One region of the Stappia sp. genome, then DNA from elsewhere that is predicted to be linked to it. Evidence: predicted binding sites of a transcription regulator. Region 1 holds the regulator's gene; each other region holds the start of a gene.

Region 1 (9,558 bases):
GCCCGCTCGATCGACACGGGCGCGGCGCGCGCGCGGCTCGACCGGCTGGTCGCCGTTTCCAACGCCAGGGTTCGCGAGGCCGCCGATGACTGACATTCTGGCGAAGATCGAGGCCTACAAGCGCGAGGAGATCGCCGCCGCAAAGGCCGCCGTTCCGCAGGCCGAGATCGAACGCCGCGCGGCGGCCGCCGACGCGCCGCGCGGGTTTCACGCGGCCCTTGAGGCGAAGCGCGCGGACGGTGCCTACGGGCTGATCGCCGAGATCAAGAAGGCCAGCCCCTCCAAGGGCCTGATCCGCCCGGACTTCGACCCGCCGGCGCTCGCCCGCGCCTATGAGGCCGGCGGGGCGGCCTGCCTCTCCGTGCTGACCGACACGCCGTCGTTTCAGGGCGCGCCGGAGTATCTGGCGCAGGCGCGGGCCGCGACGGCCCTGCCGGTGCTGCGCAAGGATTTCCTCTACGATCCCTATCAGGTCTTCGAGGCCCGCGCCTGGGGCGCGGATTGCATCCTGGTGATTCTCGGAGCCGTCGACGATCCATGCGCGGCCGAGCTGGAACGCACCGCCCTCGATCTCGGCATGGATGTGCTGCTGGAAGTCCACGACGCGGACGAGCTTGAGCGCGCCCTGCGCCTCTCCTCGCCGATGATCGGCATCAACAACCGCAATCTGAAGACCTTCGAGACGCGATTGGAAACCAGCGAGACGCTGGCGCCGGGCGTTCCCGAGGGGCGGATGGTCATCGGCGAGTCCGGTCTGTTCACGCCTGCCGACCTGGAGCGCATGGGCCGGGTCGGCATCACCACCTTCCTGATCGGCGAAAGCCTGATGCGCCAGGACGACGTCGCCGGCGCCACCCGGACGCTGCTGGCGCGCGGCGCGGGCAGCGCCGCCGCCGAGTAACCCGTCTGACCTTCGGAGCCGGTTCGATGACCTCGCCCAAGCTCACCCATATCGACGAGACCGGCGCGGCCAGCATGGTCGACGTCTCGACCAAGGACGTCACGACGCGGGAGGCGACCGCGCAAGGATCCGTGCGCATGCGGCCCGAAACGCTGGAGATGATCCGCTCCGGCAATGCGAAGAAGGGCGACGTGATCGCGGCCGCGCGCATCGCCGGCATCATGGCGGCCAAGCGCACCCACGATCTCATTCCCCTGTGTCACCCTCTGGCCCTGTCCAAGGTCACCGTCGATATCGTCGCGGACGACGCACTGCCGGGCCTGAGCGTTACCGCCTATGCCAAGCTCGCCGGCCAGACCGGGGTGGAGATGGAGGCACTGACCGCCTGCTCCGTCGCCTGCCTGACGATCTACGACATGGCGAAGGCCGTCGACCGGGGCATGGTCATCGAGGCCGTGCGCGTCGTCGCCAAGTCCGGCGGCAAGTCCGGCGACTGGGCGCTCGATCCCGAGACCGGGGCGCTCGCGGGCAGCCCCTCGGAGACCGCCGGCTGATGTCGCTGATCTCCGTCGACGAGGCACTGGCGCGGCTGCTCGGCGGGGTCGCGCCGCTGGAGAGCGAGCGCGTGCCGCTCGACCGCGCCAACGGCCGCATTCTGGCGGAGGATCTCGCCGCCACGCGCACGCAACCGCCCTTCCCGGCCTCCGCCATGGACGGCTACGCAGTGCGCGCCGCCGATATCGCCACGGTGCCGGCAATGCTCACCGTGATCGGCGAGGCACCGGCGGGGCATGGATTTTCCGGCACGGTCGGCCCCGGACAGGCGGTGCGCATCTTCACCGGCGCGCCGGTGCCGGAGGGCGCCGACACGATCCTCATTCAGGAAAACGCGACGCGCGAGGGCGACCGGCTGACCGCAACGGAACCGGCGGCCGCCGGCCGCTTCATCCGACCGGCCGGGCTCGATTTTTCCGCCGGCGAGGTGTTGCTGACCGCCGGCACGCGGCTTGGTTTCCGCGATCTGGCGCTTGCCGCCGCCATGAACCACGCGGACCTTCCGGTGCGCCGGCGGCCGCGCGTCGCAATTCTCGCCACGGGCGATGAACTCGTGGAACCGGGTACCGAGCCCGGTCCCGACCAGATCATCGCCTCGAATCACGCCGGCGTCGCAGCCCTTGCGGAAGATTGCGGCGCCGAGGCGCATCAGCTCGGCATCGCCCCCGACCGCAAGGAGGCGCTGGCCGGGAAGATCCGGGCCGCCGATCGGCTCGGCGCCGACATTCTCGTCACCCTCGGTGGCGCCTCGGTCGGCGATCACGACCTGGTGCAGGACGTGCTCGGCGACGAAGGCATGGATCTCGCCTTCTGGCGGATCGCCATGCGGCCGGGCAAGCCGCTGATGGCCGGTCACATCGGCAAGATGCGGGTGCTCGGCCTGCCCGGCAACCCGGTGTCGAGCCTCGTCTGTTCGCTGCTGTTCCTGCGCCCGTTGATCGGCGCGCTGCTCGGCCGCGCGCAAGATCCGCGCCGCGCGGAACAGCTGCCGCTCGCCGTCGACGTCGGCGAAAACGACCGGCGCGAGGACTATCTGCGCGCCGCGATCCGCACCGACGCACAAGGACGCGAGAGCGTCGAGCCCTTCGCGCGGCAGGATTCCTCGATGCTCGCGACCCTTGCCCGCGCCGACGCGCTTGTCGTCCGCCCGCCCCACGCCCCGGCCCTGACCGCCGGGACGCCGGTGCCGGTCCTGCGCCTGCCCGAACACTGAATTCTCCCTTCCGCGCGCCCGCCGCGTCCTGCCGCCACGACAAACGGTTGTGGAACAAGGCAAGAACGGTTAGACTATGTTCATGATTTGTCCGTAGCCTCGAGTCGAGGGCGTTTCGGGCCGGAGCGCAAGCCGGGGCACTTGGACCCGGGCCCGGCCTGCCTGCGACACAAAGGGCCGGATGACGTCTGGACGACGGCCGGTGTGCGGTGCCGCCTTGACAGTTTGTGTCGAGAGGGCCGTTTTCGGCGAGATGGCGAGTGGGGACCCCGGCGGATGCTGACGCGCAAGCAACACGAATTGCTCCTTTTCATCCACGAGCGGCTGAAGGAAACCGGCGTTCCGCCCTCCTTCGACGAGATGAAGGACGCGCTGGACCTGAAGTCCAAGTCGGGCATCCACCGCCTGATCACGGCGCTGGAGGAACGCGGCTTCATCCGCCGCCTGCCGAACCGGGCGCGCGCGCTGGAGATCGTCAAGCTGCCCGAGTCCGTCGCGCCCGGTCTTGCCGCGCCGCGCGGTCAGGGGTTCTCTCCCTCCGTCATCGAGGGCTCGCGCGGCAAGGCGGAGGCGCCGTCCCCGTCGGCCCCGCCGCCCGAGCCGCAGGGAGAGACCGTGTCCATCCCCGTGATGGGGCGAATCGCGGCCGGTGTTCCGATCGAGGCGATCCAGTCGCACAGCCACACGGTGAGCATGCCGGCGGACCTCCTGAGCAGCGGAGAACATTACGCGCTCGAAGTGCGTGGCGATTCGATGATCGACGCCGGCATTCTCGACGGCGACACGGTGGTGATCCGCAAGTCGGACAGCGCCGAGAGCGGCGAAATCGTCGTCGCCCTGATCGACGACGAGGAAGCCACGCTGAAGCGGTTGCGCAAGAAGGGCGCCTCCATCGCGCTCGAAGCGGCCAATCCGGCCTATGAAACGCGGATCTTCGGGCCCGGTCGCGTGCGCATCCAGGGCAAGCTGGTGTCCCTGTTCCGCCGCTACTGAGGGTCACTGCGACAGGGTGCGGCCCGACCCGAACGCCGCCTCGGTCGGGTCCGGCGACCGAGGGACGTCAGAACATGTCTGCCCGGGCCGGTGAAGCGGGGCTGATGTGCGGCGTCCCTGCACGGGCCGGCGACTTGAGCCCGGGTGCCTGCGCCAGGGTTCCTGCGGTCGAGTGGCTGAGTTCGAGTGGCTGGGTTGGGGTGCCTGGGTTGGGGTGTTTGGGGTCGGATACCTTAGCCCGGTTACCTGAACTCCGTGCGCGGCACAGAACGCCAGGGGCGCCAGCCGGCGTAGCTCGGGCGCACGCGGATCGTCGGGACGCCGGGCGCCGGTGCACGCTCTTCCGTCGTGGGCGGCGGATCGGAGACCGGCGGCGCGCGGGAGGCATGCGCTGTGCCAGCGTTTGCGCCGACAGCCACCTCGGTGGCGTTTCGCCTTTCTAAGGCCGCGTCTCCCTCATCCGGCTTTCGCTCAACCAGTATTCGCGCGGCCCCTCCTCTCTCAGGAACTTCTCCGTCCAGTGGCTCTCCATCGGCCAACTCTCCCTTGGGCGTCTCCGGCTGTGTCTCGGCGACCGTCATGAGGATTCCTTCGTCGCGAACCGCCGGGGAAAGACCGATCCGCTCCCCGGGCGGAGCGATCTCGGCGCCCGGACGCTCGGGCTGCCGAGCCGGCAATGTGTCCGCCTCATTCGAGGGAAACGAAGGATGCGACGCGCCGATGTCGGAACCGCCCGCGCGCAATGTCTCAGCCGCCGGCTCGGGTGGCCCGAGGTAGAGGGCAACGGTGCCCGTGCGCGCGAGCCGGGTCGCGTCGAACACCGCGCGCGCGGCGCAGTTCGCGGGTGCCCGCAGTTCGCTGACGATGATGTCGGCCCGCCGGCAATCCTCCGCGAAGGCGGAGGCCTCGCGCACCAGCGAGATCACCAGCGGCCGCACGGTCTCGCGCGGGCGCCGGGCATGCGGCGGGGTGTCGTCGTCTGCGCCGCCGTCTGCGGTGTCACCGGCCCGCCCGCCGTCGCCGCCCCCCGGAATTTGACCCGCGCCGTCGCTTGGGTAGGCGAGGATCACGCAGGCCGTGTCGTCGCAGCGGCGCGTGCGCGCCGACATGCCGCGGTCGCGCAGGCTCTCGCCGTCGACCCCGTCGGCGCGCAGCCACATCTCGCTCAGAAAGCTGCCCGGGCGGCCGCTCACGGTGAGCGCGCCGGTTTCGTCGCGCACGGCGACAACGCGCCCGCTGTCGGAAATCAGCACGTCGGGGCGCACATGCAGCGCCTGAGCCGCCGCCGCCAAACCAAGCGGCACGACGCACAGCCGTCGGTATCCGCGCGGCGCGAGGCACAGGAGCCCGCCCGCCGCCACGACGGCCAGAAGCGTCGCGAGTTGCGAGGGCGCGCCGAGCACCCCGCCGCCTGGCGTTTGCGCGTGCGCCCAGTGGGACACCGCGACGACCCGATCGAGGGCCGCGCCCATCAGGGTGAGCGGCGCCGTCTCGAGCCCGAAGGGCATCAACGCCAGCGCCAGCACGGCCATGGGCATGATCGCGAGGCTCACCACCGGCATCGCGATCAGATTGATCAGCGGTCCGAGCGGCGCGATCCGGTGGAAGTGATGCGCGCCGATGATCCCGGTCGCCGCGCCCGCGATCAGCGAGGTCAGCAGAATGCCGCCGAGCCACTTGCCCGAGAAGAGCACGCCCCGCACCGCAATCCCATGCTCGACCCGCTCCTTCGGCGGCCGCGCCGCCTTGCGCCGCAGCAGTTCCTCATAGGACGCGATCAGCGCGACCACGGCCGCGAACGACATCTGGAATCCGGGTTCGCGCAATGCCTCCGGCGTGACGAGGAGGATCAGCAGGGCCGCCAGCGCCACATTGCGCAGGGAGAGCGCCCGCCGCCCCAGCAGCCGGGCGACCAGCATGAGCGCGATCATCACATAGGCGCGCTGCGTGGCGATCGCCCCGCCGGAGATCGCGAGATAGAAGGTCGCGGCGGCAAGCGCTCCACCGGCCGCCCAGAGGTCGATCCGATGCGCCAACGCCAGACGCGGCGACAGCGCGAGACCGGCCCTGAGAACGAGAAAGACCGCCCCGGAAAACAGTGCCATGTGCAGACCGGAAATCGCAAGAATATGCGCCAGGCCGGCGGTGCGCAGCGCTTCGGTCACCTCGTCCGGGATCGCCGTGCGGTCGCCCACGATGAGTGCCACGGCAAGCCCGCCCGCCGCCCCGGAGCCAAGACTGTCGAACACCCGCTGCGCGATCGCGCCGCGCAGCTGTGCGATTGCGGCCAGCATCGCCAGGCTCACGGGCGGCGGCCCGAGTTCGGCGGGCTCCGGCGCGCCGAAGGCGAAGCCCGTCGCCCCCAGCCGGTCGAAGAAGGCACGCATGGAAAAATCGTAGCCGCCGGGCATGACCGCGCGCGGCGGCGGCATCAGCCGGGCGCGCACACGCACCGCCTCCCCGACGCGCGGCGCCGGATCATCGCCGCGCACGGCGAGGCGCACCCGCACCGGGGTGAGCGCCGCCGGCAGGCGGTCGATCTCGACGACGCTGAGACGCAGGCGATAGCCGCTGTCGCGGCCCTCGACCGCCTCGACGAAGCCGGCCACCTCTGCGCTGCGGGCGTGTTGCAGAACCGGGGCACTCACCAGCGCCGTGCGCAGGCTGGCACAGGCCGCGCCGGTCGCGAGCATCGCGGCCCCGAGGGCCAGAGCGCTTGCCAGACCGGCCCGTCGCCGGCGCAGGGCCGCTGCCCACAGCACAGCGGCCAGAAGCGTCAGCGCAATCGGACTCGGCTCCGCCGGCAGGGCGAAATAGAGCGCAATGCCGAACACGAAGGCGACGACAGCCCAGACGAGCCCGCGCCCATAGGCAAGCTCCGCCTCGACCGCTCGGCGAAATCGACCACCAGCCCCCTCGTCCGCATCGGCATCCGCCGCCGCATCGCGCTCCCGCGCCCGGCGCCGAAAGAAGGCCGCAAGCGGATGCGCGACCCCTCGCGGAGGTCCGCGCGGGCGCGGATCGCGCGCCGTGTCGACCTGCGCGCCGGCATCGCCGTCTGGCCCGCCCCGCTCCTCCGGATCGACAGACCGGCCCGCTCCCATCGCCCCTCGCGTCTCGTCCCTGGTGTGTTGCCGCGAAAAACCGGCGCGGAAAGCGCCGGCGCGCAGCGCGTTCCAGCTTTGGCCCGGGCGCGCGCCTGTGCTACATGAACGCCGATCGCGCGCCGGACAGACAGGGTGCATTGCAACCGACATGCGCGCAAGGCGCGCATGCGCCGAACGGTTGCGCATTCGTGCCGCGCGGCACACCGCTTGTCGTTGTCCGGCCCTTCCGCCAGCTACCTTCGAGGCCCGTTCATGAGCGCTCCCGTCGTCACGCGTTTCGCCCCTTCGCCCACCGGTTTCCTGCACATCGGCGGCGCGCGCACCGCGCTGTTCAACTGGCTGTATGCCCGCCATCACGGCGGCAAGATGCTGCTGCGCATCGAGGACACCGACCGCGAGCGCTCCACGCAGGCCGCCATCGACGCGATCCTCGACGGCCTGTCCTGGCTCGGCCTCGACTGGGACGGCGAGCCGATCTCGCAGTTCGCCCGCGCCGACCGGCATCGTGAAGCCGCCGATCAGCTGATCGCCGCCGGCAAGGCCTATTACTGTTATGCAAGCCAGGAAGAACTGGCCGAAATGCGCGAAACGGCGCGCGCGGAAGGCCGCCCGCCGCGCTACGACGGGCGCTGGCGCGACCGCGATCCGTCCGAGGCCCCGGCCGGCGTGAAGCCGGTGGTGCGCCTCAAGGCACCGCTCGACGGGGAAACCGTGGTCGACGACCAGGTGCAGGGACGTGTGGTGTTTCCCAACAAGGATCTCGACGACCTCGTGCTGCTGCGCTCGGACGGCTCGCCGACCTACATGCTCGCCGTGGTCGTCGACGATCACGACATGGGCGTCACCCACATCGTGCGTGGCGACGACCATCTGACCAACGCCGCCCGCCAGACGCTGATCTATCGGGCGCTCGGCTGGGAGGTGCCCGTGATGGCGCATATCCCGCTCATTCACGGGCCCGACGGGGCGAAACTGTCGAAGCGTCACGGCGCGCTCGGCGCGGAAGCCTATCGCGCCATGGGCTACCTGCCGGCGGCCATGCGCAACTATCTCGCCCGCCTCGGCTGGAGCCACGGCGACGAGGAGGTCTTCTCCACCGACCAGCTGATCGAGTGGTTCGGGCTCGAGGCCATCGGCAAGTCGCCGGCGCGCTTCGACCTTCAGAAACTGCTGAACCTCAACGGCCACTACATGCGCAGCGAGGACGAGGCGGCGCTGATGCGCGATCTCGCCGCCTTCCTGCCGCATGCCGAGGGCGGCGATGCCGTCGCCGCCTGGCTCGCCGATCCCAGCCATAAGGCGATGTTCAAGGCCGCCCTGCCCGGCCTCAAGGAGCGCGCGAAGACACTCGTCGAACTCGTTGAAAGCGCGCGCTATCTCTGGGTCGAGCGCCCGCTCGATCTGGACGAAAAGGCGGTCAAGCTGCTCGAGGCCGAGGGCGCGCGCGCAGCGCTTGCCGGCGTGCATGACAAGCTCGCTGCGCTCGAAAGCTGGACCGCGGAGACCACGGAACAGGCAGTCCGCGCCCATGCCGAGGAGGCCGACCTGAAGCTCGGCAAGGTCGCGCAGCCGCTGCGCGCCGCGCTCACCGGACGCGGAACCTCGCCCGGCATTTTCGACGTTCTGGAGGTGCTCGGCCAGGCGGAATCGCTGGCGCGGATCGCCGATCAGGCACAGGGGTGAGCCGGTCGGGCGGCGCCCGGTCGATATGCCGCAGCGGCACCGGCGAACCGCCGTCTATCGTGTGACGAAAGCGTTAGGGGCGCATGCTTGCGGGGGCCCGGCAAATGGGATACCCAACGTGCGACCTTTCCTCCCGCCCGCGCGGCCGGTCAGCCCCCGCCTTTTTCGGGACGCCACACCGCCGACCGGGCGCCTGTCTTACCATGGGGGTAGCCTGCATGACTGAGAAGACGGCCAAGCTTACGATTGGCGACGAGTCCTGGGACCTGACTGTCCGTCCCGGTTCGATCGGACCGGATGTGATCGACATCGCATCGCTCTACGGACAGACCGGCGCGTTCACCTACGATCCGGGCTTCACGTCGACCGCCTCCTGCGAATCCGGCATCACCTACATCGACGGCGACAAGGGCACGCTGCTGTATCGCGGGTATCCGATCGAGCAACTGGCCGAGCACGGCGACTTCCTGGAAAGCTGCTACCTGCTGCTCTACGGCGAACTCCCGACCAAGGCGCAGAAGGACGACTTCGTCAATCGTGTGACCTATCACACGATGATCCACGAGCAGATGTCGCGCTTCTTCACCGGCTTCCGTCGCGACGCCCACCCGATGGCGATCATGGTCGGCACCGTCGGCGCGCTCTCGGCCTTCTATCACGACAGCACGGACATCTCCGACCCGCATCAGCGCATGGTCGCGAGCCTGCGCATGATCGCCAAGATGCCGACCATCGCGGCGATGGCCTACAAGTATCACGTCGGCCAGCCCTTCGTGTATCCGCGCAACGACCTCGACTATGCGTCGAACTTCCTGCACATGTGCTTCGCGGTGCCTTGCGAGGAGTACAAGGTCAATCCGGTGCTGGCGCGCGCCATGGACCGCATCTTCATCCTGCATGCGGATCACGAGCAGAACGCCTCGACCTCGACGGTGCGTCTCGCCGGGTCCTCGGGCGCCAATCCCTTCGCCTGCATCGCGGCCGGCATCGCCTGCCTGTGGGGTCCGGCGCACGGCGGCGCCAACGAGGCAGCGCTCAACATGCTGGCGGAGATCGGGACCGTCGACAAGATTCCCGAGTATATCGCCCGCGCCAAGGACAAGAAC
Region 2 (9,558 bases), 1.4 Mb from region 1:
CTTCATCGAGGTGCTGTTCACCGATCCCGCCGGCCAGATCATCCTCGTCGTGAGCGGCGGCTGGATGCTCACCGGTATCTTCATCATGAAGAAAATGATCAACTTCGACTTCTGAGGGGAAGGCCACCGCCATGTTCGGGCTCTCTTTCGCCGACCTCGCCAGTCAGCAAACCCTGATCGCGCTGCTGACCACCGTCGCGGTGGCGGGCACGGTGTTTTCGCTGGTCATGCCGTTGCTGGAGGGCGACAGGCTCAAGGGCCGGATGAAGTCCGTCGCCCTGGAGCGCGACCAGATGCGCGCGCGCGAGCGCGCCCGGCTCGCGGAGGAGAAGAAGGCGCCGCGTGCCGCGCTGCGCAACCAGCCCAAGCAGCACATGCAGCGTCTGGTCGACCGGCTCAACCTCAAGGCGCTGATGTCGGACGAGACAACGCGGATGCGGCTCGTGCAGGCGGGATTTCGGGGCACCAAGCCGCTGTACACCTATCTGTTCGCGCGTCTGGTCATGCCGGTGCTGCTGTTTCTCGTCGCGCTGTTCTATCTGTTCGTGCTGGTGCAGATGGACGTGCCGCCGATGGTCAATGTGTTCATCGCCGCCTTGATTGCCTTCATCGGTTACTATGCGCCGGATCTCTTTCTCAAGAACAAGATCCAGAACCGCCAGACCTCGATCAACCGGGCCTGGCCGGACGCCCTCGACCTGATGCTGATCTGCGTGGAATCGGGCATGTCGATCGAGGTCGCCTTTCGCAAGGTGTCCGAGGAAATCGGCGTGCAGTCGATCCCGCTCGCCGAGGAACTCACGCTGAGTAACGCGGAACTCTCCTATCTGGGCGACCGCAAGGTCGCCTATGAGAATCTCGCCAAGCGCACGGGGCTGGAAGGCGTGAAGAACGTCTCTCTGGCGCTGGTCCAGGCGGAGCGCTACGGCACGCCGATCTCGCAGGCCTTGCGGGTGATGGCGGACGAAAACCGCTCGCAACGCATGCAGATGGCCGAGAAGAAGGCGGCGGCCCTGCCGCCCAAGCTGACGGTGCCGATGATCGTCTTCTTTCTGCCGGTGCTGCTGGCGGTGATCATCGGCCCGGTCGTCATCCAGGCCATGAAGACCTTCTGAAGCGTACAGCCGGGTCATTCCGCGCGGCACCCTTCCCGAACACATACCCGCCCGCCGCGCCCGGATCTCCGGCTTGCGCGCCGGGGCGCCGCGCACGCAGGCAAATCCCCCGCCGGGGCCGGTCTGGCCCGTTCGCTGGCAAGGAGGACGTGCGGGAAGGTGCTGTCTCGCGGTCGGGCGACGGACGGAAGCTGCGGCGAGGGGGCGACGGGGGCCGGCGCCCGCGCGCCACGCGCGGCGGCGCGGGCCGGATCGGCACGGCAGGCGGGCGGTTTGCGCGGCTCAGCCGCCGCGCCGTTTGCGCTTGTCGGACTCGGAGATCTCCGCCCAGGAATTGCGCTGGGCCAGCATCGATTTCAGATAGGCGATGTTCTGGTTCGCCTGGCGCGGATCGAGTTCGGAGCGGGCGACCTGCTCGGCTTCCTCGAAGCGGCCCTGCAGGCCGATGGCGAGCGCGAGGTTCTGGCGGATGCGGCTGTCGGCCTTGGGACTTGCCGCGGCCCGGCGCAGGATTCGTTCCGCTTCCTCCACCTCGCCGGACAGAAGATGCGACATGGCGAGATTGTTGAGCAGGCTCGGCTCGTCCGGCGCGATCTTCAGCGCCTGCCCGTAGAGCGAGCGGGCCTTGTTGGTGTTGCCCAGCTGATCCTCGATGGCCGCTTCGGCCGAGAGCAGACGCCAGTCGGGCCGGGTCGGCGTCTGCGCGCCCTTGATGACGCGCAGGGCTTCCTGGAGCTTGCCGCCCATTGCCAGCACCTTGCCATAGGCGGCGGCGATATCGCGGTCGCTCTGGTTGCCGATGACGGCCTTGCGCAGCACCGCTTCGGCCTGCGGGATCTGGCCGTTGCGGCGCAGCGCCGCGGCATAGTTCAGGATGTTTTCCCGGTCGGTGGGCGCGCGTTCGTAGGCGCGGCCCCAGTAGTCGACCGCCTGGCGCGCGGGGCCGGACCCCGGGGCGGCGTAGCTCTGCGCGCCCGCATGGGTGCCGACCGCGCGTTTGTTGGACGCGCAGCCGGTCAGGGCGAGCGCCGCGGCGAGCGACACGGCGACGGTCAGGCGAAAGGGGACGGAGCGTCCCGGATGGGTGCGCTTGGATGGCATGGGCCGGGCTCCTCGACGCGGCGAAAGGATTGCAAATTGCCTGCCCCATCAATAGGCCGTTAACCCTAATGCTTCGTTAAGCGGGCGTGCGGTTCGGCACCTGCTGCCGTGCCCCGTGTCGTGCCCCGTCCCGCGCGACAGTGCCGCCGGCCCCGCGATTGCCGCCCCGCCGGCTTCGTGCTTTAACGGTCCGAGTTCTCCCGTTTTTCAGACACAAGGTGACCCGCCGGTGCGTTCCGCTCTGCTTGCCCCCGCTCCCGACCAGACCGCGATACCCGTTCATTTCGTCGATACGGCCAGCACGTCCGCCCGGCTTGCTGACCTCGGTGCCGAGGCTGAGGCCTGGGCCGCCGCCAACGGCTTCGACGGCGCGGCCGGACGCCTGCTGATCGTGCCCGGCGAGGGGCTGACCGCGCGCGCCGTGCTCTTCGGGGTCCGGGAGCCGGCCCGTCCGGGGTTCGCCGCCGGCGAGCTCGCCCGCAAGCTGCCGGCCGGGATCTACCGCTTCGAACTGGAAGAGACGGCGCAGACCGACGCCGCGCTTGCCTTCGCGCTCGGCAGCTACCGCTTCACCCGCTATCTGCGGGACGACGAGCGGCCCGGCCCGAGGCTGATGGTCGACGCCGGCGTCGACCTCGACGCGCTCGGCATCGTGCTCGACGGGGTGGGGCTGGCGCGCGACCTCATCAACACGCCCGCCAACGATCTCGGCCCGGCCGAGCTTGCCGAGACGGCGCGCGATCTCTTCGCGCTGCACGGCGGGACCACCCGGGTGATCGAGGGCGAGGCCCTGCTCGCCGAGGGCTTTCCCATGGTGCATGCGGTCGGGCGTGCGAGCGACCGCGCGCCGCGTCTCGTCGATGCGCAATGGGGCGACGAGGAGCACCCCAAGGTGACGCTGGTCGGCAAGGGCGTCGTCTTCGACACCGGCGGCCTCGACATCAAGCCGGCCAGCGCCATGACCCTCATGAAGAAGGACATGGGCGGGGCGGCCAATGTGCTGGGTCTCGCCGCGATGATCATGGCGGCGCATCTGCCTGTGCGCCTGCGGGTGATCGTTCCGGCGGTGGAAAACGCGATTTCCGGCGCAGCCTTCCGCCCCGGCGACGTGCTGCCGAGCCGCAAGGGGCTCAGCGTGGAAATCGGCAACACCGACGCGGAAGGCCGACTCGTGCTCGCCGACGCGCTGGCGCTGGCCGACGCGGAAAGCCCCGAATTGCTCATCGACATGGCGACGCTGACCGGCGCGGCGCGCGTCGCGCTCGGCCCCGAGCTGCCGCCCCTCTTCACCGACGACGAGACCTTTGCCGCCCATCTCGCCTCCTGCGCCGAGACGGTGGACGATCCCGTGTGGCGGCTGCCGCTGTGGCGTCCCTACGAGCGCTATCTCGAAAGCCGGGTCGCCGACATCAACCACATCAACACCAGCGGCGCGGGCTTTGCCGGGTCGATCACCGCCGCGCTGTTTCTCGCCCGTTTCGTGGAAAACGCCGGCACCTGGGCCCATCTCGACATCTACGGCTGGACGCCTTCGGACCGCCCCGGCCACCCGACCGGCGGCGAGGCGCAGGCGATCCGTGCCCTCTTCGCGTTGCTGCGCGACCGCTACGGCGAGGCCTGACCCCGGTTTCGCCGCGCGCCCGGCCTTCGTATAACGGAGCCGAAACGGTTTTGCGCGACACTGCCGCCAATCCGGACGGTGCCGGGCGCAGGCGCCCGGGGCCGGCCGTTGGGACGCGGGGAACCGCGGTGGGAACGCGAAAGGGTGCAGATGGGTGTCGAAATGCGGCCCGGTCAGGCCTTGCGCCTGTGGCACGACGTCACCATGGCGCTCGTGACCGATGGCGACAAGGATCTGACGGCGCGCCAGATGGCGATCCTCCTGACCGTGTATCTGGAACCGCCGCCGCATACGGTGCGCGGGCTGGCGGCACGCCTCAATGTCACCAAGCCGGTGATCACGCGCGCGCTCGACACGCTGGGCAACATGCGCCTGCTGTCGCGCCGGCGCGACGAGGCGGACCGGCGCAACGTGGTCGTCACGCGGACGGTGGCCGGGGCGCTCTATCTGGAGGAAATCGCCGACACGATCGTCGCCAAGGCGGCGGAAATTCGTCGGTGAGGCTTGCATGACACCACAGGGAGGGCGCGCATGACCCGCGATCTCGACGCCTTCGATCTCGATGATTTCGACCCGGCCGACTTCGACCGGCGGCTGCATCCGGTGCGGAGCGATCTCGCGGCCGCCGCCTATCGCGGGCGCGCGACGTCGGCCCGTTTCGTCGAGGGCACGGCGATGCAGGTTGCCGCCGACAGCGTCGCCCTGCGTCCCGCTCCCGATGCCGCGCGTTCCATCGACACCGAGGCGCTGCACGGCGAGACCGTCACCGTCTTGGAGACCCGCGAGGACGGCTGGGCCTGGGGTCAGCTTTCGACCGACGGCTATGTCGGCTACCTGCCGCAGGCAGCACTCGTGCCCGCCGGTCCGCCGCCGACGCATCGGGTCGCGGCGCTGCGCAGCTTCCGCTATCCGCGGGCGGATCTGAAATTTCCCCCGCTTGGCTGCATCTCGCTCGGCGCGCGGGTGCGGGTGGTCGACCGGACCACGACGCGCGGGCTCGACTATGCGCTTCTCGACGACGGCTCGGCGATGGTCGCCCGCCATCTCGTGCCGCTGGATCGCACGGTGTCCGACTGGGTGGCGGTGGCCGAGGCGTTTCTCGGCACGCCCTATCTGTGGGGCGGGCGGACCTCGCTCGGGCTCGACTGCTCGGCGCTGATCCAGCTTGCAGCGGCCGAGGCCGGCATCGCGATCCCGCGCGACACCGACATGCAGGAGCGCGCGGCCGGAACGCCGCTCGACCTGGCAGCCGGCTTCGAGGGCGCGCGGCGTGGCGATCTGGTGTTCTGGAAAGGGCACGTCGGCGTGTTGCAGGACGCGCGCACCCTGCTGCACGCCAACGGCTTCACGATGACCGTGGCGAGCGAATCCCTCGATGTCGCCGTGGCGCGCATCGCGGCCAGCGAATGGGGCGCGGTGACCGCGCTGCGCCGCCTGACGATCCGGTCCTGACGCCGCGCGCGGCCCGATCTGACCAGGTGGCTGCAAGACCGCCGATGGGGCGGGTCCACGGATGGAGAAGAAACTTCCGGAAGTGACGCCGTTCGGGCAATTCCGTTCCAAGAATTTTTCTAATTATTTCATGATTGTATTTCTTTTGAACAGGTGATCGTTTGGTGCGGAAAGCATTTGCAGAGTCGGACGAAAAGCAATAGGGCTGTGACGCCTTGCGCGCCGGGGGAGGGCAGCGGCAAGGCGGGATCGGGACAGGACGATGCGCCGGGACGATGATGCGTTCGCGGCACGGCGGCGGGGGCCCGGTCGTTCGCGCAAGGATCTTGCGCGTGAATCTTGCAAGAGAGTGATGAGGAGCGCGCGCCGTCAGGCCCTGACGGCGGCTGGCGTGCGCCCGGACGGACCAGACCGACGACCATGTTGCACGTGATACCCCATGCGGTTTTCCTCCATGTGGAGGACAACCCCGACGAAGCGCGCCTCTTCCGCGATGCGCTGGCGCGGGTGACCGCGAACATCCGCATTCGCCGGGTGAGTTCGGCGGAGACGGCGCTCGGCTTGATGCCGGTGCCGCGGCCGGGCGATGCCGGCCCTCCCTTCGACTGCGTGGTGTCGCGCCTGCGCCTGCCCGGGCGCAGCGGTCAGGATCTGGCGCGCGCGCTGCGCCAGCGCTACGACGCCGCCACCCTGCCGCTGGTGGCGGTCACGCATGACGTTCCGGCCGCCGCCGAAACGCCCTTCGACGCGGTGTATCAGAAGGCCGCGAGCGTGCGGGCGATGGAACCCGTCGCCCATGCCATCGTCGACCTGTGGTTTTCCCAGGCGCGCCGCTTCCACTGCTGACGCGCCCGGGCTCAAGCCGATCCTCAGTAGCCGCGCGCCGGGTCGACGCGGTTTTCCAGGTCCGCGCCCGCCTCGAAGGCGCGGATCTGCGCGGCGACATAGTCGATGATCGCATCCGGGTCGCTGTCGGCCGCGATATGCGGCGTGACGACGGCGGTTTCCAGATCCCACAGCGGACTGTCCGCCGGCAGCGGTTCGGTCTCGAAGACGTCGAGGCTCGCCGCGATCAGCGTCCCGTCGCGCAGGGCTTGCGCGATGTCGGCCTCGACGTGGCTGCCGCCGCGCCCGGCATTGATGAAGACCGGACCGCCGAGCGCGCCGTCGCGCGGCAGCTTGTCCAGCACGCCGCGGTCGATCAGGCCATGCGTCTGCGGGGTGAGCGGCAGCAGGTTCACCAGAATGTCGGTGCGCGCCAGAAAGGCGTCGAAGGCCTCTTCGCCGGCAAAGCATTCCACGCCGGCGAGATCCTTCGGCGTGCGCGCCCAACCTGCGACCCGGTAGCCGAGACGCACGAGAACCTCGGCCGCATCCGCCCCGAGCACCCCGAGACCGAGGATGCCGACCCGCACGTCGCGTGCGGCTGCCTGCGCATGCGGCGTCCACTCGTGCCGGCGCTGCTGGGCGGCATAGCGCAGATGCTGGCGATGGTGCAGCAGCACCTGAAGGGTGATCCATTCGCTCATGCGTCCGGTGAGATCCGGATCGACCACGCGTACGATCGGCACGTCCGGAAGGCCCTGCTGGCCGAGCAGATGGTCGACGCCCGCGCCGAGCGAAAAGACGGCCTGAAGGTTCGGGCAGGCGGTGAGCGCCGACGCCGGTGCCTTCCAGGTAAGGGCATAGCGGATGTCGGCGGGATCGCCCATGGCGTCCGGCCAGATTCGGATGTCGCGATCCGGAAGACGCGCCCGCAGCCGCTCCGCCCAGGGGCCCGCGTCCCATCCCGTGACTGCAATCAGGATCGCCATGCGTCGTGTCCTCCCGCGCCATGTGTCGTCATTGTGTGTCGTCGTCATGTGCTGATAGCGCGCCGGGACGGGGGCAGGGAAGGGCGAAGTCCTTGTTTTTTCGGGCTCGGACCCCAATCGCCGGCCCTCAATCCCCGGCTTGGGCGAGACGCGGGCCCGGTGCGGCAGATGTCGCTTCGTCGTGGTCGCCGGCGGCCGGCGCGTCCTCCGCGTCCTCGGGCGGGTCGAGATCCAGCGCGCCGATGCCGCGCCCGCGCCGGGAGATCTTGTCGGTGGAGATCAGGATCTGGTCGATGTCGCGCCCGGCCTGCCCGAAATGGCTCTGCAGCTTGCGCACGCGCTGGTCGAGCCGGTCGACGTCCTCCACCAGATGCGCGACCTCCGCCTGGATCAGATGCGCCTCCTCGCGCATGCGCGCGTCCTTCAGCACCGACTGCACCACCTGGATCGACAGCAGCAGCAGCGTCGGCGAGACGATGACGATCCGCAGCCGATGGGCGCGCTGGACTAGATCGTCGAACTGCTCGTGGATTTCGGCGAAGACGCTTTCCGACGGCACGAAGAGGAAGGCGGTGTCCTGCGTCTCGCCGGGGATGAGATAGCGCGCGTGAATGTCGGCGAGATGCTTGCCGATGTCGCGCCGGAAACGGGCGCGCGCGGCCTTCAGCGCCTGGGGCTCGCGCGCCGCGCGCAACTGCGTGTGCGCCTCCAGCGGAAACTTGGCGTCGATGACGAGCGGCGGTGCGTCGTTCGGAAGATGGATCAGGCAGTCCGGCCGCACGCCGCTCGAAAGCGTGGCCTGGAAGGTGTAGCCGTCGGCGGGAAGCGCATCGCGAATGAGCGCCTCCATCCGCCCCTGACCGAAGGCGCCGCGCGTCTGCTTGTCGGCGAGCACGGCGCGCAGGTCGCCGACCTGCCCCGTCAGGTCGCGGATCGTCGTCTGCGCCCGGTCGATCACGGCGAGGCGTTCGTGCAGGTGGCGCAATCCGTCGTGGGTGCGCCGCGTGCTCTCCGCCATCGACTGGCCGAGCTTGTGGCTCATGCCGTCGAGCCGCTCGTTCACCGCGCGCACCAGATCGCCCTGACGGCTGCCGAAAACCTCGGCCATGGTCTGCATGCGGCCGGTCATTTCCGATTGCAGCTTCAGCAGATCGGCGATCCGGGCCTCCAGCGCCTGCGCCTGGGCGCGGGCGATCCGCTCGGCCCGCCGGCGCCCCCGCGACAGGCGCACGAGCAACCCCAGGCAGAGGATCAGGGCCGCGCCCAGCGTCGCGCCGCCGGCCAGCAGGGCCTCGCCGAGCGCGACCGGGCGCCCGGCGATGGAGAAGAGAATCGCATCCATGGAAACAAATATAGAACATCGTGCCCCCGCCGGAAACGCCGCTCATGGCGGCTCCCGTGGTTCGCACGCGTTGACCTTGCCCGCCGGATTGCATATTTCACCGCCATGACGAAACGCGACATCCTCATCATTCCGGACTCTAAGCTGCGTCTGGTCAGCGAGCCCGTGGCAACGGTCGACGACGGCGTGCGCCAGCTCGCCGACGACATGCTGGAGACCATGTACGACGCGCCCGGCATCGGGCTCGCCGCGATCCAGATCGGCGTGCCGACCCGCATGCTGGTTCTCGACGTGGCGCGCGAGGGCGAGGAGCCCGATCCGATGGTGGTGATCAACCCGCAGGTCGTGTGGGAATCGCCGGAGCGCTCCACCTATCAGGAGGGTTGCCTGTCGATCCCGGAGTACTACGAGGATGTCGAACGCCCGGCCCGGATCGGGGTGAAGTTCCTCGACCGCGAGGGCGCGGCGCGCGAGATCGAGGCCGACGGCCTGCTCGCCACCTGCCTGCAGCACGAGATCGACCATCTCAACGGCGTGCTGTTCATCGATCACCTGTCGAAGCTGAAGCGCGACCGGGTGGTCAAGAAGTTCCAGAAACAGGCGCGGCTCACGCAAAAGGCCTGAGCCGGCCCGCGTCACGCCGCCTCGACACATCCGACAGGACACACCCGACAGGACAAGGGCTCCCGCATGACCTTGCGCATCGTCTTCATGGGCACGCCCGATTTCGCCGTGCCGACCCTGATGGAGATCGTCGGGCAGGGGCATGATGTCGTCGCCTGCTACACCCAGCCGCCGCGCAAGGCGGGCCGGGGCATGGAGGAGCGCAAGTCGGCCGTGCACCGGGCCGCCGAAACGCTCGGCATCGAGGTGCGCACGCCGCTTTCGCTCAAGGACGCGGACGAACAGGCGCGCTTTGCCGACCTTGCCCCTGACGTCGCCGTGGTGGTCGCCTACGGGCTGCTGCTGCCGCAGCCGATCCTCGACGCGCCCGTGCACGGCTGTCTGAACCTGCATGCCTCGCTGCTGCCGCGCTGGCGCGGCGCGGCGCCGATCAACCGCGCCATCATGGCGGGCGACGCCGAAACCGGCGTCGAGGTGATGAAGATGGAG
Region 3 (9,558 bases), 1.0 Mb from region 1:
GTCTTTTGCGCGAAGGCCGCCTTCCACTCGTCCATGAGCGCCTCGCGGCCCTCGTAGACGACGCCCTCGATGTCGGTGACGATGATGTTCTCGCGGCGCGCGCCGAGCGAGACCAGCAGGTTGAGACAGGCAAGGGCTGCCGCGCCGGCACCCGAGGCAACGATCTTCGCCTCGGCGATGTCCTTGCCGGCCAGTTCCAGCGCGTTGGTCACGGCGGCCGCCACGATGATCGCCGTGCCGTGCTGGTCGTCGTGGAAGACGGGGATGTTCATCCGCTCGCGCAGAGCGCGCTCGATCATGAAGCATTCCGGCGCCTTGATGTCCTCCAGATTGATGCCGCCGAAGGTGGGTTCCAGCACCGCGACCGCATCGACGAAGCGGTCGACGTCGAGCTCGTCGACCTCGATGTCGAAGACGTCGATCCCTGCGAATTTCTTGAAAAGGACCGCCTTGCCCTCCATCACCGGCTTGGAGGCGAGCGGCCCGATGGCGCCCAGCCCCAGCACCGCCGTGCCGTTGGAGATCACCGCGACCAGATTGCCGCGCGCGGTGTAATCGGCGGCGAGCGCCGGATCGCGGGCGATCTCCATGCAGGGCGCGGCGACGCCAGGCGAATAGGCCAGCGCCAGATCGCGCTGGTTGCCGAGCGGCTTGGTCGCCAGGATCTCGAGCTTGCCGGGGCGCGGATAGCGATGGAAGAACAGCGCGGCCTCGTCCAGATCGCTTTCGGGCGGGGTGGCGGTCGGCTTGTCGGTCATGGGGATCCACTCACGGGCTTGGCGGGTCATCGGACGGCGCCGCGCGCCGGGCGCGCGACGGTGGAGAGGCAGTGGCGGTGCGGGCCGCTCAGGCGCCCGTCGCTGCCGGCGCGGCGCGCAGCAGGGCGCGAATCAGCAGGTACAGGACCAGCGCGTTCAGGCAATGCCATACGAAATGCGTGCCCAAAGGGAAAGTCGGGCACAGGAGGATATCACCCGTCCTGAACGCGAGGGAAACCAGGAAGACCGCGCCCACCACGGCAAGCGGCGCGGCAAGGGCGGGGGCGCGCCAGCGCGCCGCCACGGCCACCGCGAAGATCGCGAGCGCCGCCGGCGCATAACCGCCGGAAGAGCCGATCAGATCGGACGCCAGCGGGGCAATCAGAGCGCTTGCGCCGAAGAAACCCGCCGTGACGCCGAGCGACGCCCAGATGCCGAGCCGCAGGATGGTCCGCATGGCGAAGAAGAAATAGAGATAAATGAAGGCGACGATCGGCAGCACGTCGGCCAGGCCCGCCCAGCGGGTCGCGAAGGTGTGGAACAGGAAGGATCCGATGCCGACCAGCGCGACCAGCGCGATCAGCACCGGCACGGCAAGACCGCCCGTGCCTCGCGCGCGCCAGTCCCTGGCCGCCGCGAGCGCCGCGATCAGGAACGCGGCATTGGTGATGGCATTCACCGGCTCGGCCCAGAAATGCGGCCCCACCCGCTCGCAATAGGCGTCGACCGCCGCTGTCCAGTCCATCGCCATCTCCTCGTCTTGGCCGGCGCGCTCCGCGCTTCCCGGCGCGCGCGCCGGCACGGGCCGCGCTCTGGTCAGGCGCCTGCACCCATCCTATTGTCACCTCGACACCGGCGCAGTCTGCGGCGCCCGGCTCTCGCGCGCCAGGCCGGTCATAATGCCCGCACGCATCAAGGACACGCATGCTCATGCATCGGATCGATGACAGTCGCCCCTTCATTCCGCTCCGCATCGCGGTTCTCACCGTCTCCGACACGCGCACGCCGGAGGACGACAAGTCCGGAAACACGCTGGTCGCCCGCCTGACGGAAGCCGGGCATCGCCTCGCCGACCGGACCATCGCCACCGACGACGTGGACGCGATCCGCGCCGTGGTCAAGCGCTGGATCGACAGCCCCGACGTCGACGTGGTGATCTCCACCGGCGGCACCGGCTTCACCGGCCGCGACGTCACGCCGGAAGCCATCGAGCCGCTGTTCGAAAAGCGCATGGACGGCTTCTCGGAGGTCTTCCACCGGATTTCCTACGACAAGATCGGAACCTCGACGATCCAGTCGCGGGCCACCGGCGGGGTTGCGAACGCCACCTATCTCTTCGTGCTGCCCGGCTCGCCGGGCGCCTGCAAGGACGCCTGGGACGGTATCCTCAAGTGGCAGCTCGATTACCGCCACATGCCGTGCAACTTCGTGGAGATCCTGCCGCGCCTCGACGAACACCTGAAGCGCGGCAAACTGCAGGGCGCGTGAGCGGCGCGGTCCCGAGGGCGCGCGGATGACGGACGTTCACGGCTTCGTGAACGCCGCTTTCCGTTTCGGCAAGCGAGGCTAAGTGTCGCGGTGACCTTCGTCGCAACCCGACCCGGGAGGACCTTTTCGACATGACGCATGTTTCCTTCAGCCGTCGCGGCCTGCTGGCCGGCGCCGCCGGCGCCACTCTGGCCGCGCCCGCGCTTCTGTCGCAGACGCTCACCGCCTCCGCCGCCGCGCCGATGATGGGCGCGAGCGCCGCCCGCCACCGGCGCATCATGCTCGGCAGCTTCGAGGTTACGACCGTGCTCGACGGCCAGCGCGCCTCCGACGGCCCGCATCCGATCTTCGGCGAGAACCAGGAGGCGGAGGCCGTCGCCGCGCTGATGGAGGAAAACTTCCTGCCGCCGGCGCGCACCGAGTTCGTGTTCACGCCGGTCGTGGTCAACACCGGTTCGGAGCTGGTGCTGTTCGACGCCGGTCTCGGCGGCGACGCGGGCACGCTCACCACGCAGCTTCAGGCCGCCGGCTACACGCCCGACCAGATCGACGTCGTGGTCATCACGCATATGCACCCGGACCACATCGGCGGGCTGATGACGGATGGCGCGCCGACCTTCCCCAATGCCCGCTACGTGACCGGCCAGGCGGAATACGACTTCTGGTCGGGCGAGGACAAGCTCTCCGGGCCGACCGAGCGGGTCGCGCGGCTGGTGCAGTCGAACGTCACGCCGCTTGCGGAGAAAATGACCTTCATCGGCGACGGCGCCGATGTGGTCTCCGGCATCACCGGCATGGACACCTCCGGCCATACGCCGGGCCATATGTCCTATCTGATCGAGAGCGACGGCGCGCAGCTCCTTGTGTGGGGCGACGTCGCAAACCATTTCGTCGCCTCGATCCAGCGTCCCGACTGGCACGTGCGCTTCGACATGGACAAGGAGAAGGCGGCGGCGACCCGCAAGCGCGTGTTCGACATGGTGTCGGCGGACAAGATCGCGGTGACGGGCTATCACATGCCCTTCCCCGCCATCGGCTACATCGACACGCGCGGCGGCGGCTACCGCTGGCTGCCGGCGTCCTACCAGTTCTCGGTCTGACGCCGCCCGCTCTCCGCTCTTGCGAGAGACCGCCCCTGACCGCAGGGCCCGGGGCGTTTTTTTTTCAGCAGATGAGGCCGCGCCGCCTCACGCCCCGACCGGCTGCCCGGTCGCGGCCGGCGCAGGGGCGTCGGGACGGACGGCCCGCGTCCCGGTCCCGTCCACGCGATACTCCGGAACGCTCGCGAGATAGGCGGCATAGGCGTCCGCATCCGGGGGCAGGAAGGCCTCGGCGAGCGGATTGGCCCTGCGCCGCTTGCGCGCCCCCATGTCGGCGAGCAGTTCGTCGAGATGGTGGAAGTGGAAGGGCGCCGAACACAGCCCACCATAGACCTTGGCCGCCGGACGGTCCTTGCGCCGCCACGCCAGATGCGCGGCGATCCACTCGCGCATGGTCTTGTGCGTCGGCTGGCGGGCCAGCTTGCCGTCGGCATAGCGCACCAGCCATTGCGCCGCCATGTCGCTGGTCAGCACGGTCGCGAAGGACGAATTGAAGCCGACGAACCCGAGATCCGGCAGGTCCGGATTGACGATCAGCCGATAGAGCCGGTATTGCCCGTCGTCCTCCAGCAGCGCGGCGCGCGCGGCCTCATCGAGATAAGGCACGCCGAGCTTCCAGCCGGTCGCCTGGATCGCCACGTCGAGGGGCAGTTTCTCGCCGCCGGTCAGCACCACCTGGCCGTCCTCGTAGTGGTCGAAGGTGCCCTGGATCGTCCGGATCCGGCCCGCCTTGACGAGATCGAAGAAGCCTTCGGTCGCGATCGGCAGACCGCAGGAAATCGTCGTCTCGATGGGCTTCTCGGGCCTGAGGCCCAGTTTCTTCAGGCCGTGCTGCATGGTGAGCAGCGCTTCCAGAGCCCGCCAGTTCGCCCAGATCAGCGGTTTGGCGAGCGCCCGCGCGGCCCGTCCGATGCCGCCCGCCCCCCAGGGCAGGAACATCGCCTCCGACGCCCGGCAATAAAGAATGCGCTTGAAGTTGATCAGCCCGGCGAAATGGTAGGGAATGCGCCAGACCGGCTCCAGGTAGACCATGGTGACCGAGCGCGCGCCCTCCTTCACCGCGTTGACCGCCACATCCGTCGCGGACTTGGAGAAGCCGAGCACGACGACATTCTTGTCTCGGATCATCGCCGGGTCGGTGTATTCGCACGAATGCATCACCGTGCCGCCGGCCGCCTCGAAGGCCTGCTGGCCCCGGTGGGTGAGGACGTTCTTGTCGGTGAAGGTGCCGCTGGCGACCACGACGAAATCGAAGGCGACGGTGTCGCTCTGCCCGCCGGTCCCTTCCACCTTCACCCGCCAGCCGCCCTCGGCGCGCCGGTCGATATGGCGGACGGTGTGGGAGAAGCGGATCAGCGGCAGCAGCTCGTTCTTTTCCGCGAAACTCCACAGATACTCGTAGACCTGCCGGCCGGAGGGCCATTCGGGATAGTCGTCCGGCATCGCCATGCCGGAATAGCGATAGAGATCCTTCGGGCTTTGGGTCTTGATGCCGGGGTAGGAGCGCGACGGCTCCCACACGCCGCCGAGATCGGCGCCGCGTTCGTAGACGGTAACCTCATGCCCCCGGGCCTTGAAGGCGTTGGCGGACGCAAGTCCGCTGACGCCGGCGCCGATGACGCAGACGCGCTTGCGCTTGACCATGACTGTCTCCTGACGAAACGGAAAACGGCCGGCCCCGCGGCGCGGGACCGCCGGACGAACTGGGCCGCGACGCAAGGTCCGGCCCGTGCGCGTCAGCCCTTCAGGGAGAGCGGGTCGAAGGCCATCTCCTCCGGCTTGAGGAACTGCACCTCGCGCAGGGCGGACTGGCGCACGACCTCTTCCGGGTCGCCGAGATTGTGGAGATTGTCGAACAGCTCGCGCAGACGCCGCGCCGGGCTCACCCAGAACAGACCGCGCGTCGGCTTGTCGGTCAGATTGTAATAGCCGTGCGGAATGCCCATCGGCATGCGCACCAGGTCGCCCGCATTGGCCTGATGGTGCTGACCGTCGAGATAGAGGTCGAAGCGACCTTCCAGCACATAGATGAACTCATCCTGCGTGGGGTGGATGTGCGGCGGCACGAAGGTGCCCGGCGGGTCCAGCGTTTCGAAACAGAAGCAGGCCTCGCCCTCCGACTTCATCCAGTAGGTGTGGCCGAGGATGTTCCATTCCACCTCGTCCAGCCCCGTGCCGGCGGCCGTGATGCCCGGGTCGGTGTTCACCTGAACCATGTTGGCGACGGACGTCTTCATTGTCTCACTCCCGATTGCGCCGCCGCGTGGGCCGCATGGCGCGCGGCGACTGTCTCCTCTCATCCGGCCCTTTTGGAGATGCCGCTCTTCGGCGGCGCCGGATGTCCTCTGAGACGTCGAGCAAAGCGCAGGTGAGCGAACCGGGTCTATCCGCTGGGCGACGCGATTATCCATCCAGCGAAGCCGGCGCGCCGGAAGGACGCCCCCGGGCGCCTGCGTTGCGGCGCAGCATGACGCGGCCATCGGCGCGTGTTAGTCTCGTAGGATATGACAAGGGTCGGCGAACGACCCGCGCGAACACCCCGCGCACCGGCACGCCCGGGCGCATACTCCAGAGAGAGCCTGGCGCAAAGCCGCAGCACACCAGAGCATTTCCCGTGAACGCTGACGCATTCGAAATGCTCTGTAACTTTGTTTTCACGCAATTTCACGAGCGCAAAAGTCTCCAACTTTTGCTGAAATTGCTCTAGCCGGAGGGCACGGATGACGGGCGCACGTCTGCCGCTTGCCGCCCATGTCAAGGTCGCGACCCGGGAGGTTGCCCGGGCCGAGGAGGAAGTCGGGCGGATCTTCTGCGCGCACCGGCTGAAGCCGCTCGACCGTGCCCAGACCTTTTCCGCCGTTCACAACAGCCGCCGCTTTCCCGGCGGGTCCATCAATTATGTCGCCTATGGCGGGGACGTGGAGATCGACCCCGGCTGCCTGGAGAAATTCTTTCTCCTGCAGATCCCGGTGCGGGGCGGCGCGGACATCGCCTGCGGCAGCGACATCAGCCAGACGCGGCCCGGACGCGCCGCCTCGCTCCTGTCGCCCACCCGGCCGACGATCATGAAATGGCGGGCCTCCTGCGGCCAGTTGATCCTGATGCTCGACCGCAGCCCGCTGGAACAGGCCATGGCCGCCTATCTGGACGCGCCGGTGGAGGAAATCGTCTTCGCGCCGACGCTGAAACTGGACACGGAACCCGGGCGCACCATCGCGATGCAGGTGGCGCATCTCGCCCGGCTGGCCGAGGACGACGCGCCGCAGCGCCAGGCCGCATTGCAGCAGATCGCCCAGGCGGTCGCGCACTCGCTGCTGTGGACCCACGACAACGACCGGCGCGCCGCCCTGTTTCGCCTGCCCGACACCACCCGGGGCGAGCCGCGCCGCATCGCCGATGCGCTCGACTACATCGACGCCCATATCGACGACGCCATCGACCACGCCGCGCTCGCCCGTCACTGCGGATGCTCGCTGCGCGCGCTTCAGTCCGCCTTCAAGCGCCATCGCGGCGAGACGCTGACCGAGGCCATTCAGGCCCGCCGCCTGGCCCTGCTGCGCGAACGCCTGCTCGGCGGCGTCGGCGACGACAGTGTCACCGATCTGATCTACGCGTCCGGCTTCACGCATCTGGGACGTGCCGCCAGCGCCTATCGCTCCGCCTACGGAGAGCGTCCGAGCGATACACTCAGGCGCGGAAGATAAATATCATCTTCCCCATCGTAACCTTAAAAAAATATGGCGAAATTAATTCGCCTCATAAGCCCCATTATATTCTAAAATAAATACGTTTTGCGCGATACTTCGATCGACACATTTTAATGCGTTTATTTTCTATATTTTGACACGTCTTTGGAGCGCCATTATCTCTTCATGATATTTCCCTTCGATTTTCATTTAGCAACCACCATCGGAAACGATCTTGTTTCTCGTGGACGGCAGGAGGTCGTTCGCTGACGGCTTCACCCGGACGTCCGGAGCGCCGTCATCCAGAATGAAGAACGGAGGCTAGATCCATGAAGAAGACCATCGCAACCATCGCCGCCCTGTCCTTTGCGACTGCCGCGGCGGCGCAAGCTGCGAGCTTCGCGGAGCTGGATGCCGACCAGAACGGTGAGCTGACCTACGCCGAAGTCACGGCGGCCATGCCCGACATGACGATGGCGGCCTTCGCCGAAGCCGATGCGGATGCCAACGGCACGCTGTCGGAGGAGGAATTCACGGCCGCGACCGAGACGGACGGCTGATCCTCGTCCTCCTTTCACATAAAGGCCACCCCGGTGTCGCACCGGGGTGGCCTCTTGCGTTCGGACAAACGCGCCGGCGCAGATCAACAGGACTTCCTCGCGCCGATTGTTCCTGTTATGTTCCTTTCCTGTGACCGACAGGACAAGGACCGCGCCCGTGTCAGCCGCCCCGATCCCCGATCCCCTCTCCGTGTCCCGGGACCAGCCCCCCGCCGACGAGACCGGCGCCGGGCCGACTGTCTCCGGGCAGCCCGGAGACAGTCTCGTGGCCCGCGCCCGGGGTCGTGCCGCCGGGCTCAACATGGCCGGGCGCTTCGAGCGCGAAAGCTCGCAGGCCTTCGACGACGGCTGGGCGACGCTGGAGGATCTGCCGCCGCTCAAGACCGAGGTGCACGAAGAGCGGGCGCGCACGATCATCACCCGCAACGAATCGCCGGATATCTCCTTCGACCGGTCGATCAATCCCTATCGCGGCTGCGAACACGGCTGCATCTATTGTTTCGCCCGTCCCAGCCATGCCTATGTCGGGCTCTCTCCGGGCATCGATTTCGAGACGAAACTCACCGTCAAGCCGAATGCGGCCGAACTGCTGGAGCGCGAACTGGCGAAACCGGGGTACAAGCCGCGCACCATCGCCATCGGCACCAACACCGACCCCTATCAGCCGGTCGAACGCGAGCGCCGCATCATGCGCGAGATCCTGGAGGTGCTCGACCGCTGCAGCCATCCGGTCGGCATCGTCACCAAATCCGCTCTGATCCTGCGTGATCTCGATCTTCTGGCCCCGATGGCCGAGCGCGGTCTCGTCAAGGTGGCGCTCTCCGTCACCACGCTCGATCGCAAGCTCGCCCGCTCCATGGAGCCACGTGCCGCGACGCCCACCCGCCGGCTCTCCGCAATCCGGGCGTTGTCGGAGGCGGGGATCCCGACCTCCGTGATGGTCGCGCCCGTGATTCCGGCGCTGACCGATTCGGAGATGGAACGCATTCTGGACGCGGCGCAGGAGCATGGCGCGGCCGAGGCCGGCTATATATTGCTGCGCCTGCCGATCGAGGTCAGTCCGCTGTTTCGCGACTGGCTGCTGCGCAACCGTCCGGACAGCTTCCGCCATGTGATGAGCCTCGTGCGCTCCATGCGCGGAGGAAAGGACTATGACGCGCAATGGGGCAAGCGCATGCGCGGCGAGGGCCCCTATGCCCGCCAGCTCGCGCAGCGCTTCTCGCTCGCCTGCCGGCGGCTCGGGCTCAATACGCGCCGAAGACCGCTCGCCACGGATCTGTTTGCCCCGCCGTCCGCAGGCGGGGTGCAATTGCAGCTCTTCTGACGGCACGCGCGCCGTGGCGTGCCGACGGCGGTGGACAAGTGACGGGGGCCGCGGCCCCGCACATTGCCGCGCGCGCCGGTCGCTGTAAGCATTGTGCCATGGACTTCGCGCTTAAGACCGCCCTGTCGCTCGACCTCCCCGCCCGCCTCGATCCAGGCGTCGAGCGCGGACTGGCGTCGCGCTTCGGCCATTGCCTCGCCGGCATCGACGAGGCCGGGCGCGGCCCCTGGGCGGGTCCGGTCGCCTGCGCGGCCGTCATCCTCGATTACGACGATCTTCCCCAGGGGCTCGGCGATTCCAAGACCCTGAGCGCGGCCACGCGCGAGCGTCTCTACGAGGAGATCCTCGGCCGGGCACACGTCGGTGTTGCCTTCGCGGCCCCCGCGACCATCGACCGGCTGAATATCCGCGCCGCCACGCTGGCCGCGATGAGCAAGGCCGCCGCCGCACTCGACATGGCGCCGGCCGCTTGTCTGATCGACGGGCGGGACGTGCCGCCGGGCCTGCCCTGCCCGGGCCAGTCGGCCATCAAGGGCGACGGCCGGCTGCTGTGCATTGCCGCCGCCTCGATCGTCGCCAAGGTGACCCGGGACCGCCTGATGGCGCGCATGGGTCGTGTCTGGCCCGCCTATGGCTTCGCCG

Evidence for each region. Region 1 encodes LexA, which represses DNA repair genes until DNA is damaged. Its sites were predicted from a motif close to TGTTCNNNNTGTGTTCNG; they were not measured.
Region 2: the regulator LexA is predicted to act here: its motif matches at 8,446-8,463, upstream of ABL312_RS00295 (DNA recombination protein RmuC).
Region 3: the regulator LexA is predicted to act here: its motif matches at 7,700-7,717, upstream of ABL312_RS01885 (PA0069 family radical SAM protein).

The regions. Positions count from the first base shown of each region.
Region 1 is NZ_CP157793.1:1,441,787-1,451,344, reverse strand. Features, by position in the region: gene trpD (anthranilate phosphoribosyltransferase) at 1-93, shown strand, start outside; gene trpC (indole-3-glycerol phosphate synthase TrpC) at 86-901, shown strand; gene moaC (cyclic pyranopterin monophosphate synthase MoaC) at 928-1,455, shown strand; gene glp (gephyrin-like molybdotransferase Glp) at 1,455-2,669, shown strand; gene lexA (transcriptional repressor LexA) at 2,946-3,662, shown strand; gene ABL312_RS06275 (ComEC/Rec2 family competence protein) at 3,905-6,766, opposite strand; gene gltX (glutamate--tRNA ligase) at 7,022-8,452, shown strand; gene gltA (citrate synthase) at 8,671-9,558, shown strand, end outside.
Region 2 is NZ_CP157793.1:59,230-68,787, forward strand. Features, by position in the region: gene ABL312_RS00255 (type II secretion system F family protein) at 1-115, shown strand, start outside; gene ABL312_RS00260 (type II secretion system F family protein) at 132-1,115, shown strand; gene ABL312_RS00265 (tetratricopeptide repeat protein) at 1,398-2,216, opposite strand; gene ABL312_RS00270 (leucyl aminopeptidase family protein) at 2,446-3,837, shown strand; gene ABL312_RS00275 (MarR family transcriptional regulator) at 3,988-4,338, shown strand; gene ABL312_RS00280 (NlpC/P60 family protein) at 4,369-5,289, shown strand; gene ABL312_RS00285 (hypothetical protein) at 5,710-6,135, shown strand; gene ABL312_RS00290 (glyoxylate/hydroxypyruvate reductase A) at 6,159-7,103, opposite strand; gene ABL312_RS00295 (DNA recombination protein RmuC) at 7,231-8,445, opposite strand; gene def (peptide deformylase) at 8,551-9,069, shown strand; gene fmt (methionyl-tRNA formyltransferase) at 9,142-9,558, shown strand, end outside.
Region 3 is NZ_CP157793.1:415,690-425,247, reverse strand. Features, by position in the region: gene ABL312_RS01925 (NADP-dependent malic enzyme) at 1-758, opposite strand, end outside; gene ABL312_RS01920 (ceramidase domain-containing protein) at 847-1,509, opposite strand; gene moaB (molybdenum cofactor biosynthesis protein B) at 1,689-2,246, shown strand; gene ABL312_RS01910 (MBL fold metallo-hydrolase) at 2,378-3,346, shown strand; gene ABL312_RS01905 (FAD-dependent oxidoreductase) at 3,434-4,990, opposite strand; gene ABL312_RS01900 (cupin domain-containing protein) at 5,083-5,583, opposite strand; gene ABL312_RS01895 (AraC family transcriptional regulator) at 6,067-7,050, shown strand; gene ABL312_RS01890 (hypothetical protein) at 7,362-7,592, shown strand; gene ABL312_RS01885 (PA0069 family radical SAM protein) at 7,894-8,916, shown strand; gene ABL312_RS01880 (ribonuclease HII) at 9,015-9,558, shown strand, end outside.